Regions from separate parts of the Lysinibacillus sp. NPDC058147 genome, predicted to be linked through region 2. Evidence: riboswitches for the same ligand, from Rfam matches in the RefSeq annotation. Region 2 holds a riboswitch; each other region holds the start of a gene.
What was found. A riboswitch is a leader RNA that binds a small molecule or an ion and turns the genes downstream of it on or off. The one in region 2 is predicted to bind S-adenosylmethionine.
Positions count from the first base shown of each region.

Region 1 (4,521 bases), on a different contig from region 2:
ACGCCAAATGCATCAGCTGTTAAGAAGATGATTGTTTTTGGGTGACCTGCAACAGATGGATCAACAATATTTTCAATGTATTGAATTGGATAAGCTACACGTGTATTTTCTGTTAATGAACCATCATCATAGTCACAAACTCGAGTTTCTGGATCAACAGCTACGTTTTCTAGAACAGAACCGAAGCGGATTGCGTTGTAGATTTCTGGTTCTTTTTCAGCAGAAAGGTTAATTGTTTTCGCATAGCAACCACCCTCAATGTTGAATACACCATTATCAGACCAACCGTGTTCATCGTCACCGATAAGCTTACGGTCAGGATCAGCAGATAAAGTAGTTTTACCAGTACCAGATAAACCGAAGAATAATGCAACATCACCAGCTTCGCCAACGTTTGCTGAGCAGTGCATTGAAAGGATGCCTTGTTGTGGTAATAAGTAGTTCATAATACCGAAAATAGATTTTTTGATTTCACCAGCGTATTCAGTACCACCGATTAGGATGATTTTCTTTTCAAGTGATACAATGATGAAAGTTTCAGAAGCTGTGCCATCAACAGCAGGGTCTGCTTTAAAGTTAGGAGCAGAGATAACCGTGAAGTCAGCAACATGAGAAGCTAATTCTTCTTTAGTTGGACGGATAAATAATTGATGAGCGAAAAGATTGTGCCAAGCATATTCATTGATTACTTGGATGCTTAATTGTGAATCTTTGTCAGCACCAGCAAAGCCTTTGAATACGAATAATTCGTCACGTTCTTTTAAATATTTTACTACTTTTACATATAAGTTATCGAACACTTCAGAAGAAATTGGTCGGTTAACTTTGCCCCAGTCAATTTTATCCTTTGTGCTATCTTCTTCTACCGTATATTTATCTTTAGGTGAACGACCAGTGTATTTGCCAGTTTCTGCACGAACTGCGCCATCTACTGTTAACATAGCTTCACCACGAGAAGTAGCCTTTTCAGCTAATTGTGGTACTGAAAGTTGAACATTAATGTTACCGCCGCTTAATAATTCCTTCAGTTCGTTTGCAATTTCTACTGAATTCATCGATTAAATACCATCCTTTTTTATAGTATTCCCTAGAGTTCGAGGGAGATTTTCTTAATTTCAAAATTAGTATAACACAATTGCTTAAATAATCTATACTAATTAAGAAATTATTTTTCAGATTTTATTACTTTTCAAGAAAACGACAAAAAGTAAATAGATTCGTTTTTATATTGCCTTTTACCCTATTTATTATAAGTGATCACACAATCACTTTCGACACAGCAAAAATGCATTTGGAAGCTTTTGTTGACATGAGGTTCGCACAGGATGTGAAGTCTTAGCTGTTTTTAAAGTTGGAGCTTGTGTCAACTGAAAAGAGGCTAGGATCATATTCATCCACCACATGTTCTGTAGCCACAAAATGTGCTGTAAAGGGTCACACATATGTTAACACATGATGTGAGGTGGAGAATAGGGATTATTTTGTTTCAAATTACAGCATAATCCAAATTACATAACCCATACTTTCTTTATAAGAATACAATCAATTATGTCCCAGCAATTGCGTCTGGAATCAGCTTTGTGTCAACGTGATGTCGGTCATTCAGTCTGTGTCGCTGTCGCACAGATAAATTGTTAGAGGACGTGGCGTTCTTAGACTGAGTTCCTCTATTTCAGCGGTTTTTTGAACATCCGCTGAAATAAGTGAAAAATATTTGACAACGTTCGACCTTTTCCGTATTATGAGATATTGAACGGATACTCTTATCCCGAGCTGGTGGAGGGTCAGGCCCTATGAAACCCGGCAACCTGCATGAAACATTTCACGACATGCGCTGGTGCCAACCTGATGCAAGGGGAAACCCCTTGAACGATAAGAGTGAAAGGTTATGAAGTCATTATTCCTTTCCTCATGTTAAGTAAACGTGGGAAAAGGATTTTTTTATTGTTAAAAACGAATATAAAGGTAAGTATATAGTCCTTTCCTTATTAAATGACGGATCTTTCGAAACCCTCGTGTTAAGAGCAGCAGCTGTTTTATTGTGCGAAAGTGCGACGACAGCAACAACGGCTTAAGAGTTCAATCTTTAGGAGCGGACTTGACATGGGTAATGAGTACCGTATTAATTCGCAAATATTATTTGTAAAAGTAATAGGAGGAAACCAAATGACAAACCGTCGACTGTTTACATCAGAGAGTGTAACAGAAGGACATCCAGACAAAATTTGTGATCAAATCTCGGATGCCATTTTAGATGCAATTTTAGCAGAAGATCCAAACGCACGTGTAGCGTGTGAAACAACAGTAACTACAGGCTTAGTTTTAGTAGCAGGAGAAATTACTACTTCTACTTATGTAGATATTAAAGGTATCGTTCGTGATACTGTAGCAGAAATCGGTTATACACGTGGGAAATATGGCTTTGATGCTGAAAACCTAGCAGTACTTGTTGCTATTGGTGAGCAATCACCTGATATAGCTCAAGGTGTTGACCAAGCATTAGAGGCGCGTGAAGGCTCTATGACAGATGCTGACATTGAAGCAATTGGTGCAGGTGACCAAGGTTTAATGTTCGGTTATGCATGTAACGAAACACCAGAGCTTATGCCATTACCAATTAGTTTAGCGCATAAATTGGCTCGTCGTTTAACGGAAGTACGTAAATCTGGTGAACTAGCATATTTACGTCCAGACGGAAAAACACAAGTAACTATTGAATATGATGAAAACAATGTACCAGTGCGCGTGGATACGATTGTAATTTCAACACAGCATGACGAAGAAGCTACACTTGAGCAAATTCAAGCAGACTTAAAAGAATTCGTTATTGCTCCAGTTGTTCCAAGTGAATTACTTGATGCCGATACTAAATATTTCATCAACCCAACTGGCCGATTCGTAATTGGTGGTCCAAAAGGGGATGCTGGTCTAACTGGACGTAAAATCATCGTTGATACATACGGTGGCTATGCACGTCATGGCGGAGGTGCTTTCTCTGGTAAGGACGCAACTAAGGTAGACCGTTCAGCGGCGTATGCAGCACGCTATGTGGCAAAAAACATCGTAGCAGCTGGTTTAGCAGAACGAGCTGAAGTACAACTAGCTTATGCGATTGGTGTTGCACAACCTGTATCTATTGCTGTTGATACATTCGGGACAGGAAAAGTTGCGGAAAGTGAAATTGTAAAATGGGTACGCGAGCTATTTGATCTACGCCCAGCAGGGATTATTAAAATGCTTAACCTTCGTCGCCCTATTTATAAGCAAACTGCAGCATATGGTCACTTCGGTCGTACAGACTTAAATGTACCTTGGGAACAAACAGACAAAGCTGACGCATTAAAAGAAAAAGTAGGCTACTAAGCTATTCAGCTAAAGTAATGAAGTAGCTAGAAAAATATTTTAAAATAACTTTTACAGAAAGGGGCTCAACATTCTTATAGCCCCTTTCGCTGTTTTTATCGAAAAAGAGAAGCTCCTAATCATAATTATGTATGGTTCGTCTGTTCAAGCAAACGTGGAGCTGTTGAAATAGCTATTTATTTTCTGTTTGAAGAGATTTATAGTATTGTCCTTTTTCTACATATTCACGTATGATGCGTTCCATATCTTCTTTATCTTCATCATTCAATTCTCTTACAACCTTTGCAGGACGACCTAATGCTAAGCTATTTGGAGGAATGACTTTGCCAGGAGGTACTAGACTACCCGCCCCAATGAATGCACCCTCTCCAATCTCCGCTCCGTCTAATACTATAGAGCCCATACCTATTAAGGCTTTTTTACGAATCGTGCAGCTATGTAAAGTTACTTGATGTCCGACTGTTACTTCATCTTCAATAATGAGCGGATATTTAGGGCTTTGATGTAAGCAACAGAGGTCTTGAATACTAACTCGTTTTCCGATAATTGTCGGTGATACATCCCCTCGTATAACTGTGTTAAACCAAATTGTTGTTTCAGCACCTATTGTAACGTCACCAGTAACGGTTGCATAATCGGCGATAAAAACAGACGGATCGATATTGGGTGTTTTACCTTTAAATGGATAGATCATGAGGATCGCCTCTTTTCTTTCTATGATGTAATATTATCGTATCAAATACGCAACTTGATGGAAATATAAAATTAAAATGAGCTAGATATTCCGATATAATCATTGTGTAATTATTTTTTTAGGAGGACTATGTGAAATGTGGAAATGGGAAGCTGATGGACAAGCAAAGGCTGTGGTTGCTATTCTTCATGGTGCATATGAAAATCACCGATGGTATGCATGGCTTATAGAAAAACTTAGATTGGAAGGCTTCCACATAGTCATGGGGGATTTACCTAATCATGGGGTAAATGTAGGATTTTCGCGTGTTCATGATGAAGATTTTAAAGAATACAACAAATATACAAGGCATTTAATGGAGAATGCTTTTTCGTATAATTTACCTGTCTTTTTAATAGGACATGGGCTTGGTGCGACACTATTACTACATACCATGCAAAAACGAAAATATGAATGCGCAGGGA
Region 1 is NZ_JBHVUJ010000001.1:25,706-30,226, forward strand. It holds gene pckA (phosphoenolpyruvate carboxykinase (ATP)) at 1-1,055, opposite strand, end outside; SAM riboswitch class I at 1,761-1,879, shown strand; gene metK (methionine adenosyltransferase) at 2,167-3,363, shown strand; gene ACFVT8_RS00140 (gamma carbonic anhydrase) at 3,536-4,057, opposite strand; gene ACFVT8_RS00145 (alpha/beta hydrolase) at 4,194-4,521, shown strand, end outside.
Region 1: another riboswitch for S-adenosylmethionine. It lies ahead of metK (methionine adenosyltransferase); the one in region 2 lies ahead of ACFVT8_RS18230 (cyclase family protein).

Region 2 (4,521 bases):
TGGTACTATTTATTATCGGTAATTTACTTGCAGCATTAGCACCCTCATTCTCATTACTACTAACGGGGCGTGTTATTTCAGCATTAGCACATGGTGTGTTTATGTCTATTGCCTCTGTTATCGCTGCAGATGTTGTAGCGCCTAATAAACGAGCAAGTGCAATAGCTTTTATGTTTACAGGACTAACATTAGCAACTGTGACTGGTGTCCCACTAGGGACTTTTATTGGACAAATAACTGATTGGCGAATGTCGTTCATTTTCATAGTTATCATAGGTATTATTGGCTTAATTAGTAATGCCCTACTTGTACCTAGTCAATTAACTAAAGGGAATCCAATATCTATTCGAGATATCGGGAAAGTATTAGGAAATATAAGAATGCTATTAATTCTCTTTATTACTGCAATTGGATATGGTGGCGCATTCGTAGTGTATACGTATATTTCTCCTATTTTAGAGCAGTATATGGGCTACTCACCTAAAGCAATAGTCGTGATTTTAGTTGTATACGGTATTTGTGTTGCCATCGGTAATACATTAGGTGGTCATTTTGCGAATAATAACCCTTTACGTTCTATTTTTATTATCCTTATTGGCTTAGCATTAGCGCTACTCGGCATCAACTTCTTTTTAGAATCATCAATCGGTGGATTAATAATGGTCTTAATTATGGGGCTATTTATGTTTATGAATGTACCGGGATTACAGCTTTATGCCGTTCAGATTTCAGAAAAATATATACCATCAGCTATTTCAATGGCTTCAGCATTAAATATTTCGGCCTTTAACATTGGTATTTTTCTAGGATCCTACATTGGAGGAATCATCGTTCGCCAACAATCATTAGCTCATACTCCTATATACGGATTCGGTATGGTGATGGTTGCTGCAGTTACTACGTTACTATGGTTAATCTTCGATAGAAACAAAAAATAAATACATTGCTTACAGGTAAAAAAATGTGAGGAAGGTGCTGTCTAAAAAGCGCCTTCCTTTTTGCTATTTATTTGATTGAAGGAAAGTATCATCAAAACATGCCTTGAAATTTGGATACAGATAGTCTAATGACGATTGAATATTGCCTCATCATATATTGCACAATTTTTTTCATCTAGAAGAAGTATAAGTTGATCGAGAGTTAACCCATTCAACTGAGCCCTTTTGAACTGCCCCGTAAAAGTTAGACACCAATCTAACTTTTTTGGGTCAGATCATTTTTCTCTCAGTTTTTTCAAAGTTAACCATTAACACCGAAAGTCTTAGTTGTACATAATATAAGGTATCAGCATAGGATAGGAGGAATTTAGTTGTATTACAATCCTTATCCGTATTTTGTCTATCCTAATTATTATCCGGCATGGGTAATGGCAAATCAACCAACAATTCAACACCCTTCTAGCCATCTAGCAATGCCGACAAACCCAACAAATAGAAGCCCATTTCCAATCGTCAATACAAAGAAATTGAAGACTTCTGCGAAACGGATCAAGGTTATTATGCAGCAAGCACAATTACTTACGGATAAAATTGATGAATCAGAGCAATTTGCGCATGATCTTATGAACGCAGCACAACAATCAAATAAAACCGAAGTTGAAAAGTTAATTGCGTCAACAGGCATTACTATAAAATTCGAAACCGCATATACACCAGATGGGTTACGTATAACATTTACTGAAAGTAGCTGTTGTAAGCTAACACTAATTTTGGGTTGGTGAAGAGTTGGTCCTTTGAAAAGGGCCCTCTTTTTTTGCCTTTATAATCTTTATGAATTTTAACCTTGTATTCCTATTGAACTTGTAAACAATAAATAAATATGCTAAAGTGTTTGTAATCGTTATTTCTGAAAATTCTTATATCGTTTTTTTCTTATCAAGAGAGACGGAGGGATTGGCCCTATGAAGTCTCAGCAACCAGCCTATAGGTATGGTGCTAATTCCAATTGGCAAAAATTTGGCCTTGAAGATGAGAAGACTTACTTCAGTTGCTTTGCGCAAGAGTCCTCTTCTTCAAGGAGGACTCTTTTTTGTTTTTACATTCTAATTAAAAGAAAGCAGGGAACTATTATGACAAACGAACTTTTACAAGCAATTCAACTATTGAAATCGAAAGAATGGGTAGATTTAACACATACTTTTGGTCCAAATTCTCCACATTTCTTTATGTTTGATGATGCAAAATTTGAAACATTATTTTCGCATGACGACGGCTTCTTTGCACAACAATTCACTTTCCCTGGGCAATATGGAACACATATCGACCCACCTATCCATTTTGTGCGAGATACACGCTATTTAGAGGAATTGGAGCTAAAAGAACTAGTGCTACCACTAATCGTTATTGATAAATCTAAAGAAGCCGAAACTAATAACGACTACACGTTAAGTGTTCAAGATATTCTCGACTTTGAAGCTCAATATGGGGAAATTGAAGCAGGTACCTTTGTTGCGCTACGTACCGATTGGAGTAAACGTTGGCCAGATAAAGAGTCTTTCAGCAACAAAGACGCTGATGGCAATAATCACATTCCAGGCTGGGGATTAGAAGCGTTACAATTTTTATTCAACGAACGAAAAGTAAGTGCTATTGGCCACGAAACTTTTGATACGGATTCAGCAGCTGATTTTCGTAAAAATGGTAAGTTAGACGGCGAATATTTTGTGCTAGAGCAAGATACTTACCAAATTGAGCTTATGACAAATTTAGATAAGCTCCCTCCAAAAGGCGCTGCTATATTCAATATTGTGCCAAAGCCTGAAAAAGCGTCTGGATTCCCTGTCCGTTCATTCGCAATATTACCTTAATATAGCAAAGGGTCTGATTCAATAAATATTGAATCAGACCCTTCATAAATTTAATTTATCTAGATGTATTCTTTCTTTTGAAAACAAAATAAACAATCAACATAATGATGATGAACAATACTATAACATAAATACTGTAGCGGGATAAATATAACCCAACATAATGCCACTTCTCTCCAAGTACCTTCCCTAAGGTAATAAAAGTAAATGTCCATATAGTTGCTCCCGTATAAGCAAAGAAAGCAAATTTTTTATAAGGATAATTATTAATTGCCGCAATATAGGCAGTAAGATGTCGTACACCAGGAATAAAATATCCTATTAATAATAATATCGGTCCAATTTTTTCAAATAATTTTTTAGTAAAATCAATTTTCTGTTCAGTAATATGGACTTTCGAACCGTATTTTCGTAATAAAGGTAGCCCGAATTTATAGCCTATATAGTAACTCAGGGTAATCCCCCCCGCTGCACCTATAATAGCGCTGATTAATGCTGGAATATGTGCAAGAGTTTCTTGATATACACTATACCCTACATATGTCAAAAATATCTCATCAGGAAGTGGCAGCCCGACAATCCCCCCAACTAGGATAAGAATGATGCCAAAATATCCATAATGTTCAATAAGAGATTGCACGTGATGCGCCATAAATCCATCCCACCTAAAGCGTAATAATTTTAATAGTTAGCTTTATAATAACTCAAAGGACACAACTTTATGAGTATTATGGATTAAATACAGTTTTCTCCATGAAAACAATCAATGTTGTATCGTAAAAAAATGCGTTTTATAACTATAGTTTTTTCTTAGAGACTAGTTGATTTATATTTTAATTTACCTAAAATATTATTCACTTTAAAATAATTAAATTATTTGTAGCTCACGTAGAGCATAATCAATACCGTCTTCCGTTGATTTCTTCGTTACATAATTAGCGACATTTTTTAATGCTTTACTACCGTTGCCCATTGCAATACCAAAGCCAACCTGCTCTAGCATGTCGATATCATTATCTCCATCGCCAAAAGCAAGTGCTTCCTCAGAACTCAAGTCGAAATAATCTAGTACAGCTTGGACAGCAATAGATTTGGAAATATCATGTTGCAAAACATTTGTAATATACGGATGCCACCTCTTAAATAATAAATGAGGGAAATTTGTAATATACTTTTTCTCAATATCCTCATCGCCATATAAACACATTAAGTAAACCTCTTGCGTTGAAATATCTTCATTAATAACGGGAAACTCTTGCAAAGATAATGTTTCTCGCATGGCTTTTAATGTCTCTTGTTCTTGGACGTTATTCATCGATAATTGTTCTGTAAAAAACGACAGGCTTTGTTTATTGTCTTCAGCAAAAGCCTTAACTGCGTGGACAATTTCCTTTGCAATAGGAATTTTATGTATTACTTGATCTTGATACTTAACATGGGCACCATTAGCGGTAATAAACGTTTCTATGCCTATGTTTATTAAATCTTGACACATTGATAAAGGTCTTCCTGTAGCAGCAACAATATGAATTCCTTTGTTTTTTAATTGCTCAATAGCGATTTTTGTACTTTCTTCAATACGACCATCTTCATAATTAACAAGTGTTCCATCTACGTCAAAAAATACAATTTTATAATCCATCGTTCGCTCCCATCGTTTTACATAATTTTATTAGGTATATCGATTAGAGGAACCTCACCATAACATGGCCAAC
Region 2 is NZ_JBHVUJ010000006.1:200,762-205,282, forward strand. It holds gene ACFVT8_RS18220 (MFS transporter) at 1-938, shown strand, start outside; gene ACFVT8_RS18225 (YuzC family spore coat inner layer protein) at 1,310-1,720, shown strand; SAM riboswitch class I at 1,869-1,974, shown strand; gene ACFVT8_RS18230 (cyclase family protein) at 2,069-2,806, shown strand; gene ACFVT8_RS18235 (DedA family protein) at 2,862-3,458, opposite strand; gene ACFVT8_RS18240 (Cof-type HAD-IIB family hydrolase) at 3,675-4,448, opposite strand.

Region 3 (4,521 bases), on a different contig from region 2:
ATTGGGCTCTAGACAATTACCAGAAAAAGTAATATTATGTGCATCATATCTTTAATAATTATTATATTCTGAAAAAGGTGAACGCGCATGGAATTCTCAAAAAAACTACAGCAACTCCCAACTCAATTTTTTGCAGCACTTGTACAAAAAGTAAACGCCGCTCTTGCTGAAGGGCGTGATGTTATCAATCTTGGTCAAGGTAATCCAGATCAACCCACTCCCCCTCACATTATTAAAGCATTACAGGAGGCGGCAGAAAATCCTCAAAATCATAAATACTCTCCATTTCGTGGCATAGCTGAATTACGCCAAGCAGCAGCAAGCTTCTACAAACGTGAATTCAATGTTGACATTGATCCTGAAACAGAGGTAGCTATTCTCGGTGGTACGAAAATTGGTCTTGTTGAGCTACCGTTAGCAGTATTAAATCCCGGTGATACAATGTTATTGCCGGATCCCGGATATCCAGATTACTTATCCGGAGTCGTATTAGGTGATGTTAATTTTGAAGTCATGCCACTTTTTGCAGAAAATAATTTCCTGCCTGATTATAATGCTTTATCCGATGCAGTAAAAGAAAAGGCGAAGCTGCTTTACTTGAATTACCCGAATAATCCAACTGGTGGTACTGCAACACTTGAATTTTTCGAGGAAACAGTACGCTTTGCAAAAGAACACAACATTATCGTATCACATGATTTTGCCTACGGGGCAATTGGATTTGACGGCAATAAACCTATCAGCTTCTTGCAAGCGGACGGTGCGAAAGATGTCGGTATCGAAATGTATACATTATCCAAAACATATAATATGGCGGGCTGGCGTATTGGTTTTGCAGTTGGTAACCCTGATATTGTTGCAGCCATTAACCTTATTCAAGATCATCTATTTTGTAGTCAATTCCCGGCAGTGCAACAAGCCGCGGCAGTTGCGCTTACTGCTTCTCAAAGTTGCGCGGATGAGCTAAGAGCGACTTATGAGCGTCGACGAAATGTCCTGATTGAAGAAGCTCAGCGAATTGGCTGGCAAGTAACAGCTCCGAAAGGCTCTTTCTTTGCATGGCTCCCTGTTCCGTTAGGTTTTACGAGTGAACAATTTGCCGATTTATTACTTGACAAAGCTGATATCGCAGTTGCTGCAGGCAATGGCTTCGGTCAATATGGTGAAGGCTATGTGCGGGTTGGTTTACTTGTTAGCGAAGACCGTTTACGCGAAGCGATTAGCAGAATTGAAAAATTAAACTTATTTAGCTCATGAACATCTCAATCCCCCTACCTGAGTAGATTAAACTGCTCAAACTTGCTATGGGAACAGTTTTTTATTTCACACTCTTTTTTGGTTGCTCTAACCCTTCTTCTAACGGATTCTATCGCGACTAAATATTATAATAAAATAAAAAATTTTAAAAATTCGATTGACTTACTATATCCTATAATTTATATTAGTTCTATCGGATTTACAAAAAAATATTATAAATCTCTTATCAAGAGTAGCTGAGGGACTGGCCCTATGAAGCTCGGCAACCTCCTTTTTTAAGGAAGGTGCTAAATCCTGCAAACGACCATCGTTTGAAAGATAAGAGAGGACACTTTTTCATGAGCCTCTCTTAATTTTTTTAAGAGAGTTTTTTTTATTTTCATTTACATGAAGATAAAAGCCTCCGGCATTTTGAATTGTGCTAGCACAATTCAAAATCCGTACGGCAATTACGCCAAGGCGAAATTGTTTTTTTATACAAACCGATAAAACACAACTTTGGAGGTATGTTTCATGAAAAAGAAAAACAAATTTTTATTAGGTTTAGCGGGTCTCACATTGGTAGCAGCATTAGTAGGCTGCGGTACTAAAGAAGATAGTAAAGATAGTCAAAGTAAGGCTATTAATGAACATAAAATTGTAGTAGGTGTAACTTCTGGTCCACACGAGCAAATTGCAGAGGTTGCAGCAAAAGTTGCCAAAGAAAAGGGCTTAGAGGTAGAAGTAAAATCTTTCTCTGATTATGTTTTACCAAATACATCGTTAGCCGAGGGTGATCTTGATGTAAACAGCTATCAACACAAGCCATTCCTCGATGCCTTTAACAAAGATCACAATACAGATTTAGTGCCAGTTGGAAAAACAATTTTAACTCCTATGGGCATATACTCTGAGAAATACAAATCATTCGGTGACGTTCCTGATGGTGCAACATTCGGATTACCAAATGATCCAACAAACGGAGCACGTGCCCTATTTGTCCTTCAAGAGGCGGGCTATATTAAATTAAAAGACGGAGCAGATTTAACAGCATCTATCCGCGATGTGGAAGAAAACAAAAAGAATTTGAAATTCATTGAATTAGAGGCTGCACAAATTCCAAAACAACTTAGTGAAGTAGATGTAGCAGCTATTAATACGAACTTCGCACTTGATGCTGGCATTAACCCTAAAAAAGACGCCATTCTTTTAGAATCTACAGACTCTCCATATGTAAATTACATTGCTGTACGTGCTGAAAACAAGGACGACCCAACTATTAAGAAATTCGTTGAAGCTTATCAATCTGATGAAGTACGCAAATTTATTGAAGAGGAATTCAAAGGTTCTATAATTCCAAGCTGGTAAGTAACGATTAAGAACCTTTCATAAAATCGAGAATCTGCGAGACTCCTACAGGAAAGCTAGCAGATTCTTGCTTTATAGAAGGACTTAGAAAGGAGATATCACAGTATGATTCAATTAGAAAATATAACAAAAGAATTTAAAACTAAAAAAGGTATCGTCAAAGCAGTAGATGGTATTAACTTACATGTCAAAAAAGGTGAAATTCATGGGGTTATCGGCTATAGTGGTGCAGGAAAAAGTACCCTTATTCGCTGTGTCAATTTATTAGAGCGTCCAACAACAGGAAAGGTATTAATCGATCATGTAGATATTACTTCCCTTTCTCTAAACGACCTTCGCAAAACCCGCCAAAAAATCGGGATGATCTTCCAGCATTTTAACCTCTTAAAAACAGCGACTGTGTACAACAATATATCGGTACCATTAAAGCTCCTTGGCTATAACGACTCCGAAGTGAAAAAACGCGTTGCAAAATATGCAGAAATTGTTGGCCTAACAGAGAAATTAGATAGTTATCCTAGCCAGCTTTCAGGTGGTCAAAAACAACGTGTCGCTATTGCACGTGCCCTTGCCCAAGAGCCTGAGATTTTGCTCAGTGATGAAGCAACAAGTGCACTCGACCCTGAAACAACTGACGCTATTCTTGAGCTTCTCTTGAAGATTAATCGTGAGCTAGGCATCACTATTTTACTCATTACACATGAAATGAATGTTATTCAAAAAATTTGCGATGATGTATCTGTTCTTGAATCAGGGAAGGTTGTGGAATATGGCTCTGCTATAGAACTATTTTCGAAGCCTCAGCATCCAACGACCCGAAAGTTTTTAAATACCATTTCTCAACGTAATTTATCGCCTTCCCTTATCGAGCAATTAAATGTTTCGGGGAGTGTTATTCGTTTAACATTCCTTGGTGAAAGTACTGGGAAACCATTACTTGCAGAAGTGAGCAAAGTGTATGATGTTCAACCAAATATTTTAACAGCCAATATCATTGAATTAAAAAACGGCATTGTTGGTAATATTGTCGTGCATCTACACGGTGAGTCACATATCGTTGAAAAAGCACTTAAGTATTTTACAGAAAACGGGGTAAGCGTTGAGGAATTAGGAGGCGAATTAAATGAATAGCATTCAAAGCTTCTTTGCAGATTGGTCAGATGTTATTTGGAAATCTATTATCGAAACCTTTCAAATGGTCGGGATTTCATTGTTTTTCTCTATTTTAATAGGGATCCCATTAGGGCTTTTAATCGTTTTAACTCGTCCGGGGCAATCGTTTGAAAATAAATTTCTCTATCAATTTTTCAATTTATTTATTAATATTATCCGCTCTGTACCATTCATTATTTTACTATTCTTCATTTTACCGTTTACGAAGCTAATCGTCGGCACAACTATTGGTGTAAAAGGTGTTATCGTGCCGCTTGTTGTCTATACAGCGCCTTATATTGCGCGACTTATGGAAACTGCACTTTTAGAAGTTGATCCAGGTGTTGTGGAAGCTTATACAGCAATGGGTATTAAACGTCGTCATATTATTTGGAATGTCTTACTACGTGAGGCACGCCCATCCATTATTTTAGGTTTAACGATTGCCACAATCGGTCTTATCGGAGCAACAGCAATGGCAGGAATGGTTGGTGCCGGTGGTTTAGGTGATCTCGCATACCGTTATGGACATTTACGCTATGAGGTCGATGTGATGTATGCGACAGTGTTTATCTTAATCATTCTTGTTCAGAGTATTCAATCAATAGGTAACCGCGTTGCTGCGAAACTAAAGAAAGATTAGTAGGAGGATTACGATGACAAAGAAAACAGATGGCGATCTACTATTAAAAAATATTAATGCACAAGCCCCCTTCCCTATTTGCTTTGCAGATTTAGAAAAGGCAGTTGCAGAAAAAATGGAAG
Region 3 is NZ_JBHVUJ010000011.1:70,002-74,522, reverse strand. It holds gene ACFVT8_RS22090 (pyridoxal phosphate-dependent aminotransferase) at 88-1,257, shown strand; SAM riboswitch class I at 1,478-1,582, shown strand; gene ACFVT8_RS22085 (MetQ/NlpA family ABC transporter substrate-binding protein) at 1,771-2,604, shown strand; gene ACFVT8_RS22080 (methionine ABC transporter ATP-binding protein) at 2,710-3,735, shown strand; gene ACFVT8_RS22075 (methionine ABC transporter permease) at 3,728-4,399, shown strand; gene ACFVT8_RS22070 (alpha-hydroxy acid oxidase) at 4,413-4,521, shown strand, end outside.
Region 3: another riboswitch for S-adenosylmethionine. It lies ahead of ACFVT8_RS22085 (MetQ/NlpA family ABC transporter substrate-binding protein); the one in region 2 lies ahead of ACFVT8_RS18230 (cyclase family protein).

Region 4 (4,521 bases), on a different contig from region 2:
TTTAACTGGTACAACCGAACCTTTCCATTCTTCAATAATGAAGTCTTGGATTTCTTTAGATTTTAATACTTCTACTAATTTTTTAATTTCTGGTTTTGTTTCATCACCAGCACGTACAGCGATAATGTTTACATATGGAGATTCTTTATCTTCAAGAGAAATTGCATCTTTCAATGGATTTAAGCCGTTATCGATTGCAAAGTTCGAGTTGATCAGAACCGCATCACCTTCATTATTTTCGTACATTTGTACAAGCATTTCAGGCGCTGTATTTGCATCGAATTTGAAGTTTTTAGGGTTTTCTGCGATATCTTTTATTTCTGCTGCTGTTTTATCAACACCATCTTTTAATTTAATTAAGCCTTTAGCTTCTAATAGTGATAACATACGACCGTGGTCTGAAACTGAGCTAGAAAGTAAAATTGTTGCACCCTCTGGTAGATCCTCAAGAGATTTATATTTTTTAGAGTAAATCCCGATTGGTTCAATGTGAATAGCACCAGCATTTACAAAGTCATAGCCATTTTCTTTCATGCTAAGTTCTAAGAAAGGTAGATGTTGGAAATAGTTTGCATCAAGTTCGCCAGATTCTAAATCTTTGTTTGGTAATACATAGTCTTGATATGTTTCAATTTTAAGATCGATACCTTCTTTAGCTAAAATTGGTTTTGCTTTTTCCAGAATAACCGCATGAGGTGTATTTGAAGCACCTACTGTTAACGTTGCTTTTTCTTTACTATCACTAGATGATGATCCTGAGCTTGTATCTTCTTTTTTACCAGCACCACAAGCGGCTAAAGCTAGTACTAATACTGATAAAAATAATCCTGCTAATAACTTCTTCATTTTATTACTCTCCCTTTTTCTTATTTAAATATGTTAGCGGTATAAAACCGAAATAACCTCTTAGATGTAGCGAGATGTTCTTTTTAACGTTTATCTGTTTTGATCGTAATCATGTCGCCAATCCATTGGATAATAAATACAACTATTAAGATTAATATAGTCGCCATTAAAGTTACATCTGTGCGATTACGTTGGAAACCATCTAAGAATGCTAAGTTTCCTAGACCACCTGCACCGATAATACCTGCCATCGCAGTATAACCAACAAGTGCTACAGCCGTTACAGTAATACCCGAAATAAGCGCTGGTAACGATTCTGGAATTAATACTTTCCAAATAATCGTTGATGTTTTGGCACCCATCGAACGAGCTGCTTCAATAACACCTTTATCGATTTCACGTAAGGCGATTAATACCATTCGTGCATAGAATGGTGCAGCTCCAATTATTAGTGCTGGTAAAGCCGCATCTGCGCCACGAATTGTGCCGAGTAAAAACTTCGTAAATGGAATTAATAAGATAATCAAAACGATAAATGGAATCGAACGGAAAATGTTAACGATTGAGCCCGTTAAAAAGTTCACAAGTTTATTGGCCCATAATTGGTTGGGACTTGATAAAAATAATAAGATTCCAATTACTAATCCAAGTATAAATGTGATAACCGTAGAAACTGTTGTCATGTACAATGTTTCATACGTAGCGTCCCACAATTTTTCCCAGTCGACATTCGGAAAAAGACTAGTTAGCATTTGCAATCACCTCCGTTTGTACTTCGACTGTATTTAAGTAGCTAAGTGCAGCAGCAACATTGGACTCTGAGCCCTCAATTTGCACAATAAGTGTACCGTACGCGCCATTTTTCGTTTGCGAAATATTCCCATGTACAATACTTACTTCTACATCAAACTGTTTCACAAGATGTGAAATGACAGGCTGCTCCGTTTTTTCACCTACAAAAATTAGCTTAACAAGTTGTCCATTAGGGTAATTTGCTTTAATTTGTGCCACAGTATCCTGTGTTTCCTTCGTATCTGTAATTTGAGAAACGAATTTTTTCGTAATGGCAGCTTGTGGAGCTTGGAATACTTGTAATACTTCACCACGTTCTACAATTTCTCCAGCTTCCATAACCGCTACACGATGACAAATTTTGCGAATAACGTGCATTTCATGTGTGATTAACACAATCGTTAAACCTAATCGTTCGTTAATATCGACAAGGAGATCAAGGATAGCATCTGTTGTCTCCGGATCGAGTGCGGATGTTGCCTCATCACATAACAATACCTCTGGATTATTAGCAAGTGCACGAGCGATACCTACACGTTGCTTTTGTCCACCTGATAATTGTGATGGATATGCTTTAGCGCGCCCTTCTAGGCCAACTAAAGTTATTAATTCTTTCACACGTGCTTCACGTTTTGCTTTTGGAACACCTGCAATTTCTAGTGGGAAAGCGATGTTTTCTTCAACAGTTCTAGACCAAAGTAAGTTGAAATGTTGGAAAATCATACTGACCTTTTGTCTAGCATCTCTGAGCTTTTGCCCCTTTATGGATGAAAATTCTTGATTGTTAACCGTCACCGTACCGGATGTAGGCTTTTCCAAGCCGTTTAACAAGCGAATCATTGTACTTTTACCAGCGCCACTATAGCCGATAATGCCGAAAATTTCACCTTTATTAATAGAAAGGTTGACGTCTTTGACAGCTATTAATTCGCCATTCGCGGTTTTGTATTTCTTCGTAATATTTTGAAGATTGATCATAGCGAATTCTCCTTTTCTTATATCAATTATGCCTCGGCATAATTGCGTCCGGAATCGGCTTTGTGCTTAGGCCTGCAGATGTTTTCTGCGCGAATGCGTAGTGCTAACGCAGCGGACAGTAACGTCTATTTGTCTGTGCGAAAGCGAAGCGTCAGCAACACAGCACCAATGCAGGTCAATTAGCCGTTATCGCATGGATGCGATGGTTTTAGGCTAATATCCCCTAAGCACTCCTTTCCGATTCCGTGACATCTGCCGGAGGCTTTAGGCCAACATGACGTTGGTCACTCAGTCGTTGCCACAGGATGTGGCGTTCTTAGACTGAGTTCTTCTATTTCAGCGGGTGTTGAAAGAAGTTAAAAAAACCCCTTCACTTATAGACAAGTAGAAGGGGTCACGTATCTTATACGCTAAACCGTTCTCTCATCTGTCAAAGATAAATCTTTGGGTGATTTGGCACCTTTTCACTTTGTGATGGTTGCCGGGCTTCATAGGGCACTTCCCTCCGCCGCTCTTTATAAGAGTTCGATATATTTATTGTTTTTTTAATATATTTGTTACTTTACCACGCTATTAATATTCAGTCAATTAATTTTTTAACAATTCGTATAAATATGGTACGGATTGAAAGGCATAAACCTTTTCTGTCACTTCTCCGTCTTCACATACGAGTAAACATGGTACACTTTCGATTTTATGAGCATAAGCTATTTGCTCTATAAAATTAATATTCGCTTTACCGACCTGTAGCTGTGGCAGCAATTGCTCAACAATCGTCATCATTTTCGATGCAACTGCACACGTTCCACACATTGGCGTATATAAATAAAAGGCAGCCTTTTCACCTGATTGGACAACTGCGTCCCACTGCTCTTTTGACCATTCTTCCATCATTTTTCACGCAACCTTACAAAATATATTCATTATGGATTGAGAAGTGTGCACGAAGTAATATCGCTGCTAACACCTTTCTCGGAGTTGTCTCAACTTCCTTATATGTTGGCATCGTACGTAAATGCTCTGCCTCTGGATAATGTCTGTCCATTAATGCTCGTAGTTTATCACCCGATGTATCTGCATCAAAAAACGTAAAAAGCTCACATCCCTCGTATGGATCAAGCAACTCTTCTAATTGATGCACACCGATTGTACCATTCGTACAAAGTATTTTAACATCTTCATTTAAAATAGGTTCAATTTGAAGCTTATCCGATCGGCCTTCGACAATTAAGCATTTTCCCTCGACCATCACGCCACCCCCATTTAGACATATCCCTTATAACTCATTATATCAATAAACCTTGTTGTTGATACAGTTAGACACCTATTGATAAAGGAATATACTTGCTTTCACCACACTTACTGTAATGACAGGATGAATGAAGATAATAAAAAACGTCGGTAGTTTCCGACGTTTTTCTAATTCAGGCTTGTCTTATTCTGCAATCATTTCTTCGTATTGCTCAGCTGTCATTAGCTTTTCAATCTCTGATGCATCAGCTGGCTCTACAACGATCATCCATGCTTTTTCATATGGTGATTCATTAACGAATTCTGGGCTATCTTCTAAATCTGCATTTACTTCAACTACTGTACCTGAGATTGGTGCGTATAATTCAGAAACTGTTTTTACAGATTCTACGCTACCGAATGGATCATCAGTTTTGATTTCGTCGCCAACTTGTGGAAGCTCAACGAAAACGATATCTCCAAGTTCAGATTGTGCGAAATGAGAAATACCGATACGTACTTTACCATCTTCTACTTTTACCCATTCGTGCTCTTCAGAGTAACGTAAGTCTTTAGGTGTGCTCATGCAAAAAACCCCTCCATAAATATGTAATATATTCATTTTCAGTGTGCCATACTTCTTCCATAAAAACAAGCAAGAATCAATTATGCCAC
Region 4 is NZ_JBHVUJ010000005.1:234,521-239,041, reverse strand. It holds gene ACFVT8_RS16670 (MetQ/NlpA family ABC transporter substrate-binding protein) at 1-846, opposite strand, end outside; gene ACFVT8_RS16665 (methionine ABC transporter permease) at 930-1,598, opposite strand; gene ACFVT8_RS16660 (methionine ABC transporter ATP-binding protein) at 1,588-2,616, opposite strand; SAM riboswitch class I at 3,037-3,140, opposite strand; gene ACFVT8_RS16655 (thioredoxin family protein) at 3,205-3,507, opposite strand; gene ACFVT8_RS16650 (toprim domain-containing protein) at 3,524-3,865, opposite strand; gene gcvH (glycine cleavage system protein GcvH) at 4,052-4,432, opposite strand.
Region 4: another riboswitch for S-adenosylmethionine. It lies ahead of ACFVT8_RS16660 (methionine ABC transporter ATP-binding protein); the one in region 2 lies ahead of ACFVT8_RS18230 (cyclase family protein).